One region of the Comamonas sp. wu1-DMT genome, then DNA from elsewhere that is predicted to be linked to it. Evidence: riboswitches for the same ligand, from Rfam matches in the RefSeq annotation. Region 1 holds a riboswitch; each other region holds the start of a gene.
The links. A riboswitch is a leader RNA that binds a small molecule or an ion and turns the genes downstream of it on or off. The one in region 1 is predicted to bind glycine.

Region 2: linked by a shared signal. The riboswitch ahead of V8Z78_RS08305 (D-amino acid dehydrogenase) and the one ahead of V8Z78_RS10195 (trimeric intracellular cation channel family protein) in region 1 are both predicted to bind glycine.
Region 3: linked by a shared signal. The riboswitch ahead of gcvT (glycine cleavage system aminomethyltransferase GcvT) and the one ahead of V8Z78_RS10195 (trimeric intracellular cation channel family protein) in region 1 are both predicted to bind glycine.

What each region holds. Positions count from the first base shown of each region.
Region 1 covers NZ_JBANEM010000005.1:224,583-230,317, reverse strand. The annotation lists gene V8Z78_RS10210 (sugar O-acetyltransferase) at 160-783, opposite strand; gene V8Z78_RS10205 (hypothetical protein) at 1,167-1,871, opposite strand; gene V8Z78_RS10200 (fimbrial protein) at 2,221-3,255, opposite strand; glycine riboswitch at 3,786-3,878, shown strand; glycine riboswitch at 3,892-4,011, shown strand; gene V8Z78_RS10195 (trimeric intracellular cation channel family protein) at 4,064-4,729, shown strand; gene mnmC (bifunctional tRNA (5-methylaminomethyl-2-thiouridine)(34)-methyltransferase MnmC2/FAD-dependent 5-carboxymethylaminomethyl-2-thiouridine(34) oxidoreductase MnmC1) at 4,873-5,735, shown strand, end outside.
Region 2 covers NZ_JBANEM010000004.1:125,778-131,512, forward strand. The annotation lists gene nhaA (Na+/H+ antiporter NhaA) at 1-352, opposite strand, end outside; gene V8Z78_RS08295 (EamA family transporter) at 703-1,635, shown strand; gene V8Z78_RS08300 (amino acid permease) at 1,798-3,228, opposite strand; gene V8Z78_RS08305 (D-amino acid dehydrogenase) at 3,329-4,597, opposite strand; glycine riboswitch at 4,769-4,868, opposite strand; gene V8Z78_RS08310 (amino acid permease) at 5,412-5,735, shown strand, end outside.
Region 3 covers NZ_JBANEM010000001.1:148,886-154,620, reverse strand. The annotation lists gene V8Z78_RS00680 (MolR family transcriptional regulator) at 1-438, opposite strand, end outside; partial or broken gene gcvH (glycine cleavage system protein GcvH) at 486-861, opposite strand; gene gcvT (glycine cleavage system aminomethyltransferase GcvT) at 984-2,120, opposite strand; glycine riboswitch at 2,185-2,310, opposite strand; glycine riboswitch at 2,330-2,440, opposite strand; gene V8Z78_RS00665 (energy transducer TonB) at 2,529-3,119, opposite strand; gene V8Z78_RS00660 (MBL fold metallo-hydrolase) at 3,133-4,215, opposite strand; gene V8Z78_RS00655 (hypothetical protein) at 4,366-4,695, shown strand; gene V8Z78_RS00650 (DHA2 family efflux MFS transporter permease subunit) at 4,765-5,735, opposite strand, start outside.

The sequences.
Region 1 (5,735 bases):
ACGTTGACCTGCTACCTGGCCAGACGTCCGCTGTGCGCCTCAAACCGAAAACTGGCTGGACGCAGTGCACAAGACAATTGAACGACAGCTCTCGTGAACTGCGAACTGATGCTGCCGACCCAGTGCAGTCGTTCCGAGGGTTTCATCGAACTACTGAATCTATAAGTTAGACAAGCCATTCGACATGAATTGAGGCTTAAATCCAGTTTTGTCCTGTTCGGAAATCAGGCGGATGACTTTGCATGGGACTCCGGCAGCGATGACACCTGACGGAATATCTGATGTCACAACACTGCCGGAGCCAATGATCGAACCATCTCCAATCGCTACCCCGGGATTGATGTGCACGCCTGCTCCAACCCAGACTCGATTGCCAATCTTTACGGGCTTTGCGAAGCATCCACCTGCGGCGCGCTCCATGGGGTCAATTGCGTGATTAGACGTATAGATACCGACTCGCGGCGCAAGGAGCACATCGTCACCGATGTATATGCCACCGCCATCAAGCATGATGCAATCGAAGTTGGCATAGAAATTGTCGCCAATGTGGATATTCCGTCCGAACTCACAACGGAAGGTGGGCTCGAAGTGTACGTTTCGACCTAGATGCCCTAGCAGAGACCTGAGGATCGCCTCCCGCTCACTAGCTGGTTTCGAGAAGGAGTTGTTGTACTCATTGGTCAGCAGCACCGCACTCTGCCTCGCCGCCACTAATTCAGGCGAGAGGTCGTTATACATTTGCCCAGAACAAATATGAGCAAGTTGCGTTTCGAGCTTTGACATTGGGTGCGACTAGTTTTTTAGGAAGGCGATAACCATAGCGCATCGCTGACACTCCTACGGCAACTCCTGGCCACAAGCAACCGTCTCAGAGCCACTCACTCAATGCGGCAATTTGTCCGGATCTACCTCTCAAGTGAGGCATCCGCTTGTTTGTATTAGTCGCGCGAATTGGTAGCTGCCAGATCGGAGTATTTGCACAGCATCTGTATCGGGAAGATAGGGCAATTCGATTCGTACACGATCTTGCTGCCATACCGCGATAGGTACACAGGGAAAAGTGGGCAACCACGGTAGAAAATGCACCGCAGGTTTGGATGAATCACGTGCGATACCCGCCCCAAGCGCCCTGCATCGCAGCGAAGACAATGCCCCGCTCAAGTAGTTCACCGCGTCTTCAGCAAAGGCATCAATGCAGGAGTGATTGCCTGCGCCTGCTCCGAGGTCAGCGGGTCGTACGAGACAACAATATAGGCGCCCTCCTCCAGCACATCCGCACGGGCGACGTGGTCGCCGAGTATGCCTACCACCTGCTCTGGCGTGAGTCCGAAGTAGTTGTTGCACTGTTCTCTGGCCCAGTAGTTCACCTGCCTGATGTGAAGGCACTCTTGTCTGCGTGGACCGGCCTGAGCCCGGGCATGCATACGTTCTTCATCGCTGGATTTCCAGAATTCATCTTCCTCTTCGGCCAGCACATCCATGTCCTCCACCGCAGCGAAGAATGCACCAAAGCTGCGTATATAGAGGGGGATCACCTGGTCGAAGACATACTTCAGGTCGGCTCCATTTTTTGCAGAATCAAATTCGACAGTCATGTAGTCTTCAAGGCATGGAGCCACCTCTGAATGTCGCCGATACCTCCGGCTTAGAAGTCCAATTTCAAGGCGACTGACCTCCTCGTGAAGTCGATAGCTCACTTCATTGACAGGCCAATCCGATCGGTCTTCAAATGTGATGACATCCACATCTGCCAGCCCCCAAGGTGCAGGAAGCAAAGACAAGCTCTTGCATAGCTTTGCGTAGATTTCAGAAGGACTTTCGTCGAAGTCGAATACTCTGCAAACTCTGACAACGTTGGACGTATTTTTCATTTTCTCCGCTGCCGGACATTCATTCCGCTCGGACAGACCGAGTGGATTCCGAAATTCAATCTAAGCTTGTCCGCTGCGATTTTTACTCTGGCATCTGCAGGCAAGTGCCAAGCGGCATACACACCGTTTTGGTGCAGCGCAGACTTGCGGCACTTAAGGCCCTGGCCGCTTTGGCTCTGAATAAATGGAAGGCCGGATGCGCAAACCTGCTCTCTTCCAAGAGAAAGTTGCGGGGAGCCTGTATCCCGCCACCTGGTCTCTCTCATTAGAGAAAAGTGGCTTTCCTGCGGGGGACAGCACCCCGTCTCAACCGCAAACCTTCGGTTTGGTGGTCAGTGCCAGCCGCTCTTTATTTGTAGCTGATGACAAAGGTGGCATCGGCATTCGCGCTGCCGGGCGTCGGCTCCTGCACGAGCGACGTCCAGGTATAGCGGGCCTTCAGTTTGATATTCACCGGCTCATTACCAAATTCGCCAACCATCCACTGATTGACCTCCCCCGATTCGGGCCCGAAGCTCACGAGCTCTTCATTTTCTCGTTGAATCTCGATACCTACGTTTTTGGCCACCGAATCCTCAGAAAGGGACAGAGTCGTTGATCGATTCGCCGGGTTCTGCGCATCCGAAAATACAACAAACATTCTGGTACTTGTCCCGATATCGCCCCCTGCGCATGCAAGGCTCAGGCTGAAATCCTTCCACGGCCCTTTTCCGTTATCCATCAGGTCGGAGGCACTGATGCTATCGAGAGATACCGGAACCAATGGGGTATTGAGCTTGCATGTCGGCACTCTAGGCTCAACCGAGATGCCGCTTCCTGATACCGAGATTCTTCTAAATGTTTGTTGCAAGTCGACATATCTGGACTCACCAATCAGTCCTCTAATATATCCCCCTGCTGTGATGGGCCCTGTCTTCACCAACTCCACGACAAAGTCTTCTGCTGCCGCGAGAAAATAGTTAGTACGGTCGTCATATCGCGATTGAGGCCACCAACTATTTATATTGATGCCGCCCCTGATTCGGATCCCCACGCCAGCGATGGAAGTCTTGAAGGTTTCAAAGCCATCCGGCTGGCTACTGGTCGCGACGGAGTAAAGAGTTCGGCCGATTTTCCTGTTGCACTTGACGAACCCGTCGGGGCCTGAGGCACTGACGGACTTCGAGTAAATAACTGTTCCCGGCGGAACCGAGGGATCAAAAGACCCTGTCTCCCACGGCTCCAGCCACCAGTCAACCGTCGAAACTGTCTGACCGCCTTCCAGCTTGATAGTGCAGGCGTCTTGAGCCTGTGCTGTCATCGATGCAGCCACAAGAGACGAAGTGCACAAGAATCGCAAAATGACTGGCATCAATTTGCGTTTTCGAAATCGTTGATTTGCCATTGAAATTCCACAAATACCTTTTCTGAGCATGGTATTTGTGGTTCATATGGCGATTTCTAGGATTTTTCTTAAAAGCTTGGCGTGAGCCGGCTCTCACCGAGTTTTGAACTTCTCCCCACTCAGGCTTGCAATCAGGTCGGCTTCAGGCTGACCTGAGTCACTCACAGCCCCATACCGAAGCGGCAGCAATCGCCAACACCAGTTGCTGCACGCCGCCTGTCCTTAACAGCTGTTTTACGCTCCACACAAGCTGTTCGAATTGCATGACCGCCACGTACCGGCTCAAAGGGCCGCTTCTGCGTGCCGCGACAGGTTCGTGTCGTCCCTAAGCAGTCTGTCAACGCCTGAAGAATGAGCGAGCTCTTCGAGAGCACCGCTTGTTATTGCAGACGGCTTCACAGACGAAAACGCGGGCTTGCGCGAGCCATGGCGGGGTCGGACCGGCCTTGCGCACCCTGCGCCGGCGGCCGCAGAAGCACACCAATACAGGTATTAACCCGAATAAAGTCGCTGAAACTGGCTAAAATCGCGCCCATCCCGCGGGAGAGCGGAGCCTTTAGAGGGTTCCCGCCGAAGGCGCAAACTCCCATAATCGCTCAGGCAATAAGTACCGCAGGTGGGTCTGACAAGACCCGGATATCGCCAACTGGAGAGCAGCCCGCAACCACAAGTCTGCAGGGCTCACCGAAGGGGCAAGCATGTCCACCGCGAAGGTGCTCATGCGCAACTCTCAGGTAAAAGGACAGCGGGAGAGGCAAGCCGGACACTCCCGCCGATGTGAGTGGCTGGTCTATTTTCAAGTGCCTTCATGCTTCCTTCCGTCTCTTTGCTGGACTCGTTCCAGGCCTCCAACTTCACCGTCATGCTGGTCATCTATCTGGTGGCCATTACCGCCGAAGCCATGTCCGGCGCACTCGCCGCAGGCCGGCGCAATATGGATATCTTCGGCGTCGTCGTCATCGCCTTTGTCACTGCCCTGGGCGGCGGCACCATCCGCGACATGGTGCTGGGCCACTACCCCATCGGCTGGACCCAGCACCCTGAGTATGTGTATCTGGTCATCAGCTTCGGTCTGCTGACCACCGTGATTGCACGCCATATGCACAGGCTCAAGCAGGTGTTTCTGCTGCTGGACGCCATGGGTCTGATCGCCTTTTCGCTGATCGGCTGCAATACCGCGCTGGAGCTGGGCTACCCCACCATCGTCATCATCATGGCCGGCATGATTACCGGCATCAGCGGCGGCATCTTGCGCGATGTGCTCTGCAACCAGGTCCCCGTGGTGTTCCGCCGCGAGCTGTATGCCAGCGTGTCGCTGTCCGTATGCCTGATGTTCCTGGGCCTGCGCTATCTGGATGTCAGCCCCAATATCAGCACCATCGTGTGTTTTGCCGGCGGTCTGGCCTTCCGTCTGGCCGCCATTCGTTTCAAATGGCGCCTGCCGGTTTTTTCGTACCAGCAGCGCTGGGAATAAGATCGAGCTCCCCCTGTGGCGCTGCGCGCCTTTCCCCTCTCTTGCTACGCAGGAGGGGGACGCAGCCATCGCGGCGGGGCGGCCCTTGCCTGGCTGCTCTGACCTAGACTGCGCCATGCATTACTCATGTAGTTTCACTTTCCATGTCTGAACCGATCACATGGATGCCGGATGGCACCCCCTACAGCTCCAGATTCGGCGATCGCTATCACAGCGAGTTCGGCGGCCTCGACCAGGCCCGCCAGGTTTTTCTCGGTGGCTGCAACCTGCCAGCAGCCTGGGCCGATGCAGCGCAGTGGCGCATCCTGGAGACCGGCTTTGGCTTCGGCCTGAATTTCCTGGTCACCTGGGCGGCATGGAAGGCCGATCCCAGACGCCCGCGCATTCTGCATTTTGTCTCGGTGGAGGCCTACCCTGTCTCGCGCGAGGATCTGCTCGCGTTTTTGCCGGCCGATGAGGTACTGCGCGCGCTTGGCGAACAACTGGCCGAGCAATGGTGGGGACTGCTGCCGGGCGTGCATCGCCTTTCCTTTGATGACGGCCAGGTGCTGCTGACGCTCTATATAGGCGATGCCAGGACCATGCTGCGCAAGCAGCAGATGACGGCGGACAGCGTGTATCTGGATGGCTTCTCTCCCCAGCTCAACCCCGAGATGTGGGATGAAGATGCCATGAAGAACATTGCCCGCCATTGCCGCCGGGGCACGCAGCTTGCCACCTGGTGCGTGGCCGGCCATGTGCGCCTGGCGCTCAAGGCTCAGGGTTTTGAAGTCAAGAAGCGCGCTGGCGTGCCGCCCAAGCGCCATAACCTGCATGCAGCCTACAACCCGGCCTGGGAGCCACGCCATCGCCCTGACGGCCTGCCTGCGCCCGTGGGCCAGGCCGGCCGCTGCCTGGTGCTGGGTGCAGGCCTGGCTGGTGCCGCCGCTGCCGCCAGCCTGGCAAGACGCGGCTGGGAAGTGACGATGCTGGATGCGGCGGCCGAGCCTGCGGCAGGAGCATCAGG
Region 2 (5,735 bases), on a different contig from region 1:
GCGCGCCGTTGTGCAGCTCGCGCCGGATCTCCATGCCCACGACCAGAAAGAACACCGTCATCAGCACATCGTTGACGATGAAATGCAGATCGGTGCTGAAGCTCCACGGGCCAAGCGTCAGCGCGACGGGGGCATGCCACAGTGCAAAGTAGCTTGGCGCCGCAGCGGAGTTGGCCCAGATCAGGGCTGCCGCAGCGGCCAGCATGAGCACCATGCCGGCAAAGGATTCGATATGCAGCAGGTGCGAGATTTGTGCCTGCACGCGCTCGGTCGCGGATTGCAGCGCGGGAACACGGGGTGAATTTTGGGATGCAAAAGGCGCAGGGGCCTGCACAAGTGTTTGTGGGTCCATGTGTCGGTAGGTGTCTGAAGTCGTACGCTGAAGGCGTGCGGCATCTGAGGCAATGCCTGCTGGTGCCGTCTGCACTGCAAACGACTGGCGCGCTGGCGGCCCGACCTGCGCATGAACATTCACCTGCCATCGCCACCTCGTGCGGCGGGCACCCAACTGAAATTGTAGCTAAAGACGCAGCAATGGTCTGGATTTGAGGTTATTTTGCCGGGGTGGAGGCTTCGTCATCAGAACGGAAGCCGTTCGCGCTTCACGTCGCCTTGGCTTGAGCGGGTGGACTGCACGAATCGCGTCAGCACCGTCCGGCAGCCGGCGCTATGCTGGCGCGCTAACAGAAAAGAAAGCATCTCATGCCGGGCATAGGAATGGAATATTTGTGGGTGGGGGTGGTGCTGTTTGCGGCGGCGGCGCAGACGGTGCGCAACACGGCCCAGCGCTCGCTGACGGTGCAGGTCGGCACCTTGCCAGCCACGCTGGTGCGCTTTCTCTATGGCCTGCCGTTTGCTGCCATCTATCTGCTGGCGCTGTACAGTCTGGGCGATCCGTCCCTGGTGCTGCCGAAGTTCAGTGCCGCGTATCTGGGCTGGATCGCGCTTGGTGCCTTCTTTCAGGTTGCGGCCACGGCTGCCTTGCTCATGGCCATGAAGGAGCGCAATTTTGCCGTGGCGGTCACGCTGTCCAAGACCGAGGTGCTGCAGGTGGCCTTGTTTGCCGCCATGTTTCTGCACGAGCTGCCGACCCGGCTGGCGCTGCTGGCCATGGTGCTTGCCACCGTGGGCGTGCTGATGCTGTCGCTGCCGCCGCGCGGGCAGCTGTTCACGCTCTCGGCTTGGACCAGCAAATCTTCGGTCTACGGGCTGATCTGCGGCGCCTGTTTTGCGCTGGCCACGGTGGGCTTTCGCGGCGGCGCGGTCGAGATCGCAACACTGGGCGTGAGCTCGCCCTGGCTGTCGGGGGCCTGGGGCGTGCTGATCGCGCAGACCATGCAGTCCGTCGTCATGAGCGCCTGGATTGTCAGAACCCATGAGCAGGGCCTGCGTCCCATCTTCAAGGCCTGGCGCATCTCGCTGCTGGCCGGCAGCATGGGCGCTGCGGCCTCGCTGGCCTGGTTCACCGCCTATGCCATGCAGGGGGCCGCTGCCGTGCGCACCCTGGGCATGGTGGAGGTGGTGTTCAGCTATATCGTCTCGCGCAAGGTGTTCAGCGAGAAGCTGTCGCTGACCGAAAAGCTGGGCATGGCGCTGATGATGCTGGGCCTGGTGCTGATCTGTCTGCAGCTCTGATTTCAAGAGCTTCCAGCGCTTGTCAGTGCTCGTTTTCAAAGCTAAAAGTCTTTGAAATGAACTATGAAAAAGCGCAAGAAGCTTCTGAATCAATAGCGTGCTGCCGCGGCTGTCGCTGTCTCAGCTGCAGCCAGGGCATCGACAGCGCGGCTGTGCTGCGCCTCAGGCGGCTTGCTGTTGCGCTTGCGCCAGGCGTTGGCGCTGCTCGGGCTTGACCGCGTAGAGCCGGTAGCCGATCGTCAGCAGCGCAAACCACAGGGGCGCGATATAGAGCGCCACGCGGGTGCTGGCATCCAGCGACAGGCAGACCAGCACCACGGCCAGAAAGGCCAGCACAAACCAGTTGGTGAACGGCGCGCCGGGCATGCGGTAGGCCACGGCTGCGGCATGACCCAGGCTGACGGCGCGGCGATAGCGCAGATGGGAGAAGACGATGATGCCCCAGGTCCAGACGGCGCCTATGGTGGCAATGCTGGTCACGTAGATGAAGGCTTCCTCGGGCACCAGATAGTTCAGCACCACGCCGACCAGCATGAAGGCTGCAGAGATCACAATGCCGGCGGCCGGCACATGGCGTGAATTGATCCGGCCCAGCCTGGCGGGCGCCTGTTTGAATTGCGCCAGCGTATAGAGCATGCGGCCCGTGCTGAAGATGCCGCTGTTGCACGAAGAGGCTGCGGCGGTGATGACCACGAAGTTGATGATGCCGGCAGCGGCGGGAATGCCCAGCTTGTCGAAGACATGGACGAAGGGGCTCATGTCGGGGCTGAGCTCGTTCCAGGGCACCAGCGACATGATGACGATCAGGGCACCGATATAGAAGATCAGAATGCGGTAGACGATGCTGTTGGTGGCGCGAGGCAGCACTTTCTCGGGCGACTCGGCCTCGCCCGCCGTCACGCCTATCAATTCCACGCCGGTATAGGCAAAGCAGGCTATCTGCAAGGTGAAGACCACGCCCACCATGCCCACGGGCGCAAAGCCGCCGTGCGACCAGAGATTGGCGAAGCTTGCCGTCTGGCCCAGCGGTCCCCAGCCCGTGGTGATGATGGCCACACCCAGCACCAGCGTGGCAACAATGGTCACGACCTTGATCAGCGCGAACCAGAATTCCAGCTCGCCGAAGACCTTGACCGCAATCAGATTCACGCCCAGCAGCACGGCCAGGGTGGCGAGCGCCGGAACCCATTGCGGAATGGCCGGAAACCAGTAATGGGTGTAGATGCCTATGGCCGTGAGCTCGGCCATGCCCGTCACCACCCAGGTGAACCAGTAGGTCCAGCCAGTGACGAATCCGGCCCAGGGGCTGACATAGGTTTCGGCATAGGTGGCAAAAGAGCCGGCCACCGGGCGGTGCACCAGCAACTCGCCCAGTGCCCGCATGATGAAGAAGATGGCCAGCCCCGCGATGGCGTAGCTGACCAGCAGCAGTGGCCCGGCCTTGTGGATCGCCTTGGCCGAGCCCAGGAACAGGCCCACGCCAATGGCACCGCCCAGGGCGATCAGCTGGATGTGCCGGTCCTTGAGGCCGCGCTCCAGCTCCCCTGTCTGCTGCAGCGACTCCCCGGCTGCGCTTGGATGATTTCGACTCATGTTGTATGTCTCCGTTTTGCCATTCACACGGCAACAGCTGCCCCTCACGGAGCGCTGCGGCTGCCGTGTCTGGCTTGTTGATGAGGTTTTCAGGTCGTGGTCAGGCGCTGGCGGTGCTCAGCGTGGCCGGTCGGGGCTGTCTGCTGGCGCTGCCCATGGACTGCAGCACGAGGTCGCCGACCATGTCGGCGGTGACGGCCGACAAGGTCCAGCCCAGATGGCCGTGGCCGGTGTTGTAGAACACGCAGGGCTTGTTGTCGGGGCCCACGCGCGGCAGCATGTCCGGCATCATGGGGCGCAGGCCAGCCCAGGGCACGACGCTGCGCGTGCTGACACCGGGGAAGCACTGCTGAACCCATTCGATGAGCGGGCGGATGCGGTCGGCGCGGATGTCCTTGTTGAAGCCGTTGAACTCCGCCGTACCGGCAACTCGGAAGCGATCGTCGCCGAGGCGGCTGGTGACCAGCTTGGTCTCGTCGTCCAGCAGACTCACCACGGGGGCTGCGGCGCGGCTGGCTTCGTCCGGCAGATTCACCGTGATGGAATAGCCCTTGACCGGATAGATGTTGACGCTGTCGCCGAGCTGGGCGGCCAGGGCGCGGCTGGCCGTGCCTGCGCAGACCACCATGGCGTCGAAAGTCGAGGTCTCGGTTTCCAGGCCCTGGCGCACGGTCACGCTGGCCTGCTTGCCATTGCTGTTCACCGACACGATTTCCTGGCCGTAGCGGCATTGCACGCCCAGTCGCTCGCAGGCGGCGGCAAGGCCGCTGGTGAACTTGTGGATGTCGCCCGTGGAGTCGCTCTCGGTGAAGTAGCCGCCGTAGAAGGTTCCGGACAGGGTCGGCTCTATGGAGCGCATCTCCTGAGGTGTCACGGCGCGGCGCTCCAGACCGCCTTTGGCCAGCAACTGGGAAACCTTGCCCGCATGTTCAAAGCCTGCTCGGTCGCGGTAGATATGCAAGATGCCTTTTTGCTTCAGATCGAAGTCAATGCCTTCGCTGGCCGCCCAGTCAAACAGGTGCTCACGTGCCGCAATCGCCAGCCTGGCGGTCTCCACGGTGTTTTTCTCGTAATGGGGGATGGCAGCGAGAAACTGGCAGAACCAGGAAATCTTGTGCCAGCTGGGCCTGGGGTTGAGCAGCAGCGGAGCATCGCTCTTGAACATCCACTTGAGGCCCTTGACGATGGTGGACCAATGGGTCCAGACCTCGGCGTTCGAGGCCGAGAGCTGGCCGCCATTGGCGAACGAGGTTTCCATGGCGGCATAGCGCTGCTTCTCGAACAGGGTGACGGAAAATCCGCGGCGTGCGAGGGCGTAGGCGGTGGTCACGCCCGTGATGCCACCGCCGATGACGGCGATTGTCTTCATGATTCAGATTCCAGAAACGTCAAGGGTGGAGCCCGTGCGCAACATGCGCAGCGAACGCCCCCTCTGTTCTGGACCTGAGAGATTCACGAGGCAGGGCCTTGCGGCGCTGCTCGCTTGCTCCTTCGGTATGCCCGGCGGACGATGACGTCCGGACATTCTTCAGAGTGTGTGAAAGCGATGCCGATCCTTTGGCCTGAGAGTTTCCGGGGCGGTTGCTCCTTCGGCGCTGCATGCGCCAAGTTTGCGCTGCAGTCTCTCTCGGCATCACCGGGCTGAGAGCCTGTGGGCAAATGTAGGAAGAATGGCGGCGCCTGGATATACGGGTTTTCTAGACTTCTGCGCCAAGGCTCAGCCATGGCTGCTCATGTCGGGTCCATGCTATTTGATAGCGCCTGCCGCTTATCCTTCAAGGGAATATTGATTATTTGTCTATGAAAATGAATTTATTAAAGCGCAGTGTGCTTCTAAATTCATAGCGATAGACGCTGTCAAGTGCCGCCGAGCAGCCCCAGAGTCAGCCCCTGCATTGGCATGGCGGGTCATGGTCGGCGGTGGATTTGGGCAAAATATCGTCTTTGCCTGTCAATGGGCCCGGCGATATCACCGCTTTGCCATTGAAGCACCCGACTGGGGTGGCTGCCGATTCAGGATGCAACTGGCCTATCCGCCATGGCGTTCTGCTGTCATGGCTTCGTTCCTTTGTCCTTGTTGCCCGCGACCGTCATGGTCGCCTTTTTGCGTTGCCTGTCGCAGCGCCTGCGGGATGGTTGGGTGTTTTGTCCGGATGGGCGCAAACCATTACAACAAGACATTTATGTCCCAACCCAACTCAAGCCAGCAGCTCGCGCCGACTGGTGATGGTGACGATAACCAGCCCCGCTTGCACCGGGTGCTCAAGCAGCGCCACCTGAGCATGATCGCCATTGGCGGCGCCATCGGAACGGGCCTGTTCGTGGCCTCCGGCTCGGCCATCGCTCAGATCGGCCCCGGCGGTGCCGTGCTCACCTATCTGCTCATCGGCATCATGGTGTACTACATCATGACCAGCCTGGGCGAGCTGGCTGCCTTCATGCCGGTGGCCGGTTCCTTCTCGACCTATGCCTCGCGCTATGTGGATCGCGGCTTCGGCTTTGCGCTG
Region 3 (5,735 bases), on a different contig from region 1:
TTGCTGGCAGGCCAGGGCGAGCAGGGCCTGCTTGTGCAGATCGGCATCGATGCTGCCTGTGATCTTGAGCTGACCAAAGGCGGTGGCCACGTGTGCGCGGCAGACCGAGCGCAGATAGATCTGGTTCATGTCATCGCTGGCCAGCCACTGGGCCTTGGCCGCATCGTCATGAGCCAGCATGCCCTGGGGCACGGGCAGATCCCAGTCGCTCAGTTGCTGCTGCAAAAAGCGCAGGGCCTTGGCGTTGCCGCCTGTTTGCTCCTGGTACCACTCTTGAAGAGCGGCCAGTGTGTCGCTGCCATCATCGCTGCCGAAGGGGCTGAAGTCGTCACCGCCGTCGTAATAGAAGTCCTGGGCTGCGATGCGTGCAAAGGTCGGGTGGCTGGTCTCGCGGGCGAGACCGACGTCCGGATCGTCGAAATACAGAATGGTGCTCATGGCTGCATGCAAAAACGGCCTTCGCAATGCGAGGGCCGTTGATACGCTTAGTTGTCCTTGGCGAAGTCGTTGTAGGCAGTCTCTTCCATCAGGCCTTCGAGCTCGCCCACATTGCTCATCTTGACCTTGAAGAACCAGCCAGCGGCCAGGGGGGGCGCTGTTGGCGAGCGACGGGTCGTCGCGCAGGGCTTCGTTGACTTCGACGATCTCGCCGGTCACGGGCATGTAGACATCGGCAGCGGCCTTGACGGACTCGACCACGCCAGCCACATCGCCGGCCTTGAAGGTGGAGCCCACGGCAGGCAGGTCCACAAACACCACATCGCCCAGTGCATCCTGTGCGTGTACGGTGATGCCGACGATGGCGGCATTGCTGTCAGCGGCGTTGATCCATTCGTGTTCTTTGGAATACTTGATGCTCATGGAAAGCTCCAGATGGGGGATTCAGGGGAATCGGGTGTTGTTTGAGAAAGGTCCAGCTCGCACTTTAGCGGTGTTCTGGCCGCTGTTTGGCAAACTGGCCCGTCTCATGCGCGGCGGCAGACCTAGCCGCGGTAGTAGCGGGTGGGAACGAAGGGCGTGGCGACTACCTTCATGGGCACGGGCTTGCCGCGCACCATGGCGAAGATTTCCGTATCGATGGCGGCGTAGTCGGGCTCGACATAGGCCAGCGCCACAGGCTGGTTGAGCGTGGGGCTGAGCAGGCCGCTGGTGATGTAGCCGATATGCTGTCCGTCCATGTTTTCCAGCACGGCAGGCTCGCGTACGGGAATGCGTTCCAGCGCGATCAGGCCCACGCGCTTGCGGCGCAGCGACTGAGGGTTCTGCAATTGCTCCAGCACGATGGCCGCACCGGGAAAACCGCCCTCGCGCTCGCCGCCGGTGCGGCGAACCTTCTGCATGGCCCAGTTCAGCGCGGCTTCGACCGGCGTGGTGCTGGTGTCTATGTCGTTGCCGTACAGGCAAAGTCCGGCTTCAAGGCGCAGCGAGTTGCGTGCGCCCAGACCGATGGGGGCCACCTCGGGCTGTGCCAGCAGAGCTTCGGCAAAGGCTTCGGCAGCTTCGCCGGGCAGGGAGATTTCAAAGCCGTCCTCGCCCGTATAGCCGCTGCGCGTGATGTAGAGCGCATGGCCTTGCCAGTCGAAGTAATTGCCGGTCATGAAGAGCAGTTGCGTCACACCGGGAATCAGACGCGAGAGGGCAGTGACGGCTTGCGGGCCTTGCAGGGCCAGCAGGACGCGCTCGGGCAGTGGGACGACCTCGCAGCGGCTGGCGATGCGGCTCTGGATATGAGCGATATCGGCCTCTTTGCAGGCACCGTTGACGATGAGGAACAGATCTTCGCCGCGGTTGACGAACATCAGGTCGTCGAGAATTCCGCCTTGTTCATCGAGCAGCAGGCCGTAGCGCTGCTTGTGCAGGCCCAGGTCCATGACATCGACGGGCATCAGCGATTCGAGCGCGGCGGCGGCATCGGGGCCGCGCAACAGCAACTGGCCCATGTGCGAGACATCGAACAGGCCGGCAGCCTTGCGCGTGTGCAGATGCTCGGCCATCAGGCCTTGAGGGTATTGCACGGGCATGGCGTAGCCGGCAAACGGCACCATGCGGGCACCCAGTTTCTGGTGCAGTGCAAACAGCGGTGTGGAACGCAGATCGGAAGAGGTGTCAGCAGCAGTCACAGGCAAGCGCTCCGGTGGTCAAACCAAAATGAGTGGCCATGCATGACTGGGCCATGCGTGGCGGGCTTGCCCTGCTGTCCGCTTTACCTGAGAGATTCACTGCACGCATTGCATCGGGCAGTTTGCTCCTTCGGTGGATGCCGGCGCACATACGAAATGACGGCCTGCATCTCTCTCCAGCAAGGGACGCTGCAGGTTTGCACACCTTGCAGCGCTTGTCAGTCCTTTTGCCTGAGCGTTTTGACACCGGGTTGGGGGTCTGCGCCTTCGGCGGTGCGAGGCAGCTTCAAGCTGCAGGCACTCTCTCCTGACCTTGGCGATTCTAGCGGTGGGCAAGGGGCTTGCACCACCGAATCGGATGGATTCTGGGGTTTTCGAGCACAGATCGCTGGAATTGAGCTTGCGGTCTCACTGCGGTTCTGTGTTCATGGCGGGCGTACGAGGAACATCGATCTCCTGGCGCGGAAACACCAGTTGGTAGGGTTGTTCGAAGCAGGACGTCACGGGCTGGCCCTGGCGCATGCCGGGCTTGAACTTCCAGCGTTCGAGCGAGCGCATGATGGACTTCACGATGCGGGGATCGGTATCGGCGGGCTGGTAGGCCACACGGCCGAGTTCGCCCTGGGCCGTGACTTCCAGGCGGAAGACCACCGTGGTCTCCAGCCCGTTCGGAAACCAGTGGGCGCTGATGAAAGGCGTGGTGTGGCGGCGTGGCTGCGGTTGCCGATCGAGCTGGGCGGGGGGTGTGCAGTCTGCCTTGATCCAGGCAGGCCATTCCATGCTCTGTGGCCGCCTGTGCTGCGTGTCCAATGGCGGAGCCGGCGTCGGCTCCGGCTGCCCGGAAACTGTGATCGAGATGCCGGCATTCGGTGGTTGCTTGGGCTGGCTGCCATCGGAGAGGTGGGAGCAGGCTCCGAGCAGCAAGGCGGTCAGAGACGCGGCGCAGGCGGCGGCAAGGTGTGAGGTGCGCGAAATGTCCATGAGGACATTGTCGGCCATGCGGGTTGCACCTTCAGGGTTGCGCGGGGCGCAGATCCAGTCCCTTGCTGTCGGCCTCGGCGCAGGCGCGCCACCAGGGCGATCCGGCATGGGGGGCATCCAGGTCCAGGCGCTCACCCATCATGGGCGTGGCGATCTCTATGCCGTGCTGCCTGCCCAGGCTCAGGATCTGCTCGAAGGGGTCCCACCAGGCATGCATGGCGAGGTTGAAAGTGCCGTTGTGTATGGGCAGCAGCCATTGGCCGCCGAGATCCCTGTGTGCCTGCACGGTCTGCGCCGGATGCATATGGACATAGGGCCAGTGGGCGTCGTAGGCGCCGGTCTCCATCAACGTGACATCGAAGGGGCCGAAGCGCCTGCCGATTTCGGCAAAACCGTCGAAGTAGCCGCCATCGCCGCTGAAGAAGACGCGCAGCGGCCTGTCGGCCTGGCGATCTTCTATGGTCCAGGACGCCCAGAGCGTGCGGTTGCCGTCGCGCAGGCTGCGTCCCGAGAAATGCTGGGCCGGCGTGGCCGTGAAGCGCAGGCCGTCGACCTCGCTGCCCTGCCACCAGTCGTGCTGCACGATCTTGTTGGCCGGCACGCCCCAGGCCACCAGTCTGTCTCCCACTCCCAAGGGGCAGAGAAAAACTCCCACCTTGGGCGCGAGCACGCGAATGGTGGCGCGGTCCAGATGGTCGTAGTGGTCATGCGAGAGCAGCACGCCGCGCAAGGCAGGCAACTCGTCCAGGGCAATCGGCGGGGCATGAAAGCGCTTGGGGCCGGCAAACGATAGCGGCGAGGCGCGCTCGGAAAACACGGGGTCCGTCAACCACCAGCCGCCGCGCAGCTTCATCAGCAAGGTCGAATGGCCCAGGCGATACAGGCTGCGTTCGGGCGCGAGGTTTAGCTCGGTCGTGCTCAGCGGCAAAACGGGCAGCGCCTTGCCCGGCTGGGAATCGGCCGGCTTGTTGAAGAAGAACTTCCATAGCGTCCCGGCATCTGGCTTGGGGCTGTTGAGCGGGCGCGGATGCGTGTTGCGAAAACGCCCGCCCGAATACTGGGGCGAGTCCTCGTAGTCGGTGATGGAGGTGGAGAGACTTGGTTTGCGAAACAAGATCAGGCGCCTTATTGAGACATTGGCCGCAGTTTGGGACGGTTTGCAGCGCTCCAAGAGCCGGCTTGCAAGAGGCCGTAACACAGGCACGGCCATTCAGCTGCTTTCTCGGGGCGGATGCGACACTCGCTGTCTGAGGAGCAAATGCACATGAATCCCATGGTTCACAATTTGGAGAGCATGCTGGCGGCCGGCAAGGATGGTGCGCTGCTGCGCTATACCCTGGGCAAGGCCTATGCCGACGACGAGCAGATGGCCGTGGCGCGCGAGCATCTGCGCAAGGCCACGGCACTGGATGCCGAATACTCCGTCGCCTGGAAGCAACTGGGCAAGGTGGAGCTGGCGCTGGGCGATGCGCAGGCGGCGCGAGCCGCCTGGCAGCAAGGGCTGAGTTGCGCACAGGCCAAGGGCGATGCCCAGGTCGTCAAGGAGTTGCAGGTGTTTTTGCGACGCCTGGACAAGCAAGCTGACGGTACTTAGGTGCTGTCAAAAAAATAGCTGAAAACGCTTGTGATTCAAGCATTTTCAGCCAATTTTGTCTGAAGTTAATCAGTGTGCGCCGGCGGCCGCGTCGGCGGCTCCTGCGGCAGAAGCCGGGCGCTTGGTGAACCAGATCAGCACGATCAGGCTCAGGAACAGAAAGGACGATGCCAGAAAGATGTCGTCGGCGGCCCGCGTGAAGGCCTGCTGATCGATCATCCGGTTGATCTGGGCATAGGCCTGCTCGGCACTCATGCCCGCTGCCTGCAGATTTCTGACCGTGCTGGCAAACGTGCCCTGGCCTTGCACCAGCAACTCGGTCAGATGGGCATGGTGCATGGAAGCCCGGCTTTCCCAGAGCGTGGTGGCAATCGAGGTGCCCATGGCGCCGGCCGTGATCCGCACGAAGTTGGACAGGCCTGCGGCGGCCGGAATGCGGTCCGGCGTCAGTCCGCTCAGCGTGATGGTGGTCAGCGGAATGAAGAAGAAGGCCATGGCGCCGCCCTGGATCAGCGTGGGAATCAGGATATGGGCGAAGTCGGTCTCCACGGTGAACTTCGAGCGCATCCACAGCACCATGGCAAACACGATGAAGGCAATCGTGGCCATCTTGCGCGGATCCCAGACACCGACCTTGCGGCCCACCATGGGCGTGAGCAGGATGGCCAGCAGGCCCACCGGCGCCAGGGCCAGGCCGGCCGAGGTGGAGGTGTAGCCCATCCATTGCTGCAGCCACAGCGGCAGCAGCACCACATTGCCGAAGAACAGGCCGTAGGCGATGGACAGCGCGATCGAGCCGGCCGCGAAGTTGCGCCTCTTGAACAGGCGCAGATCGACGACGGGATGGGCGTCGGTCAGCTCCCAGACCACGAACACGGCAAAGGCCACGACGGCGATCACCGCAAAGGCGATGATTTCATTGGAGGCAAACCAGTCCAGCTCCTTGCCCTTGTCCAGCATCAGCTGCAGCGCCGCCACCCAGAGCACAAGCAGGGACAGGCCCACGGTGTCGATAGGCAGCTTGCGCGTGGGCGTTTCGC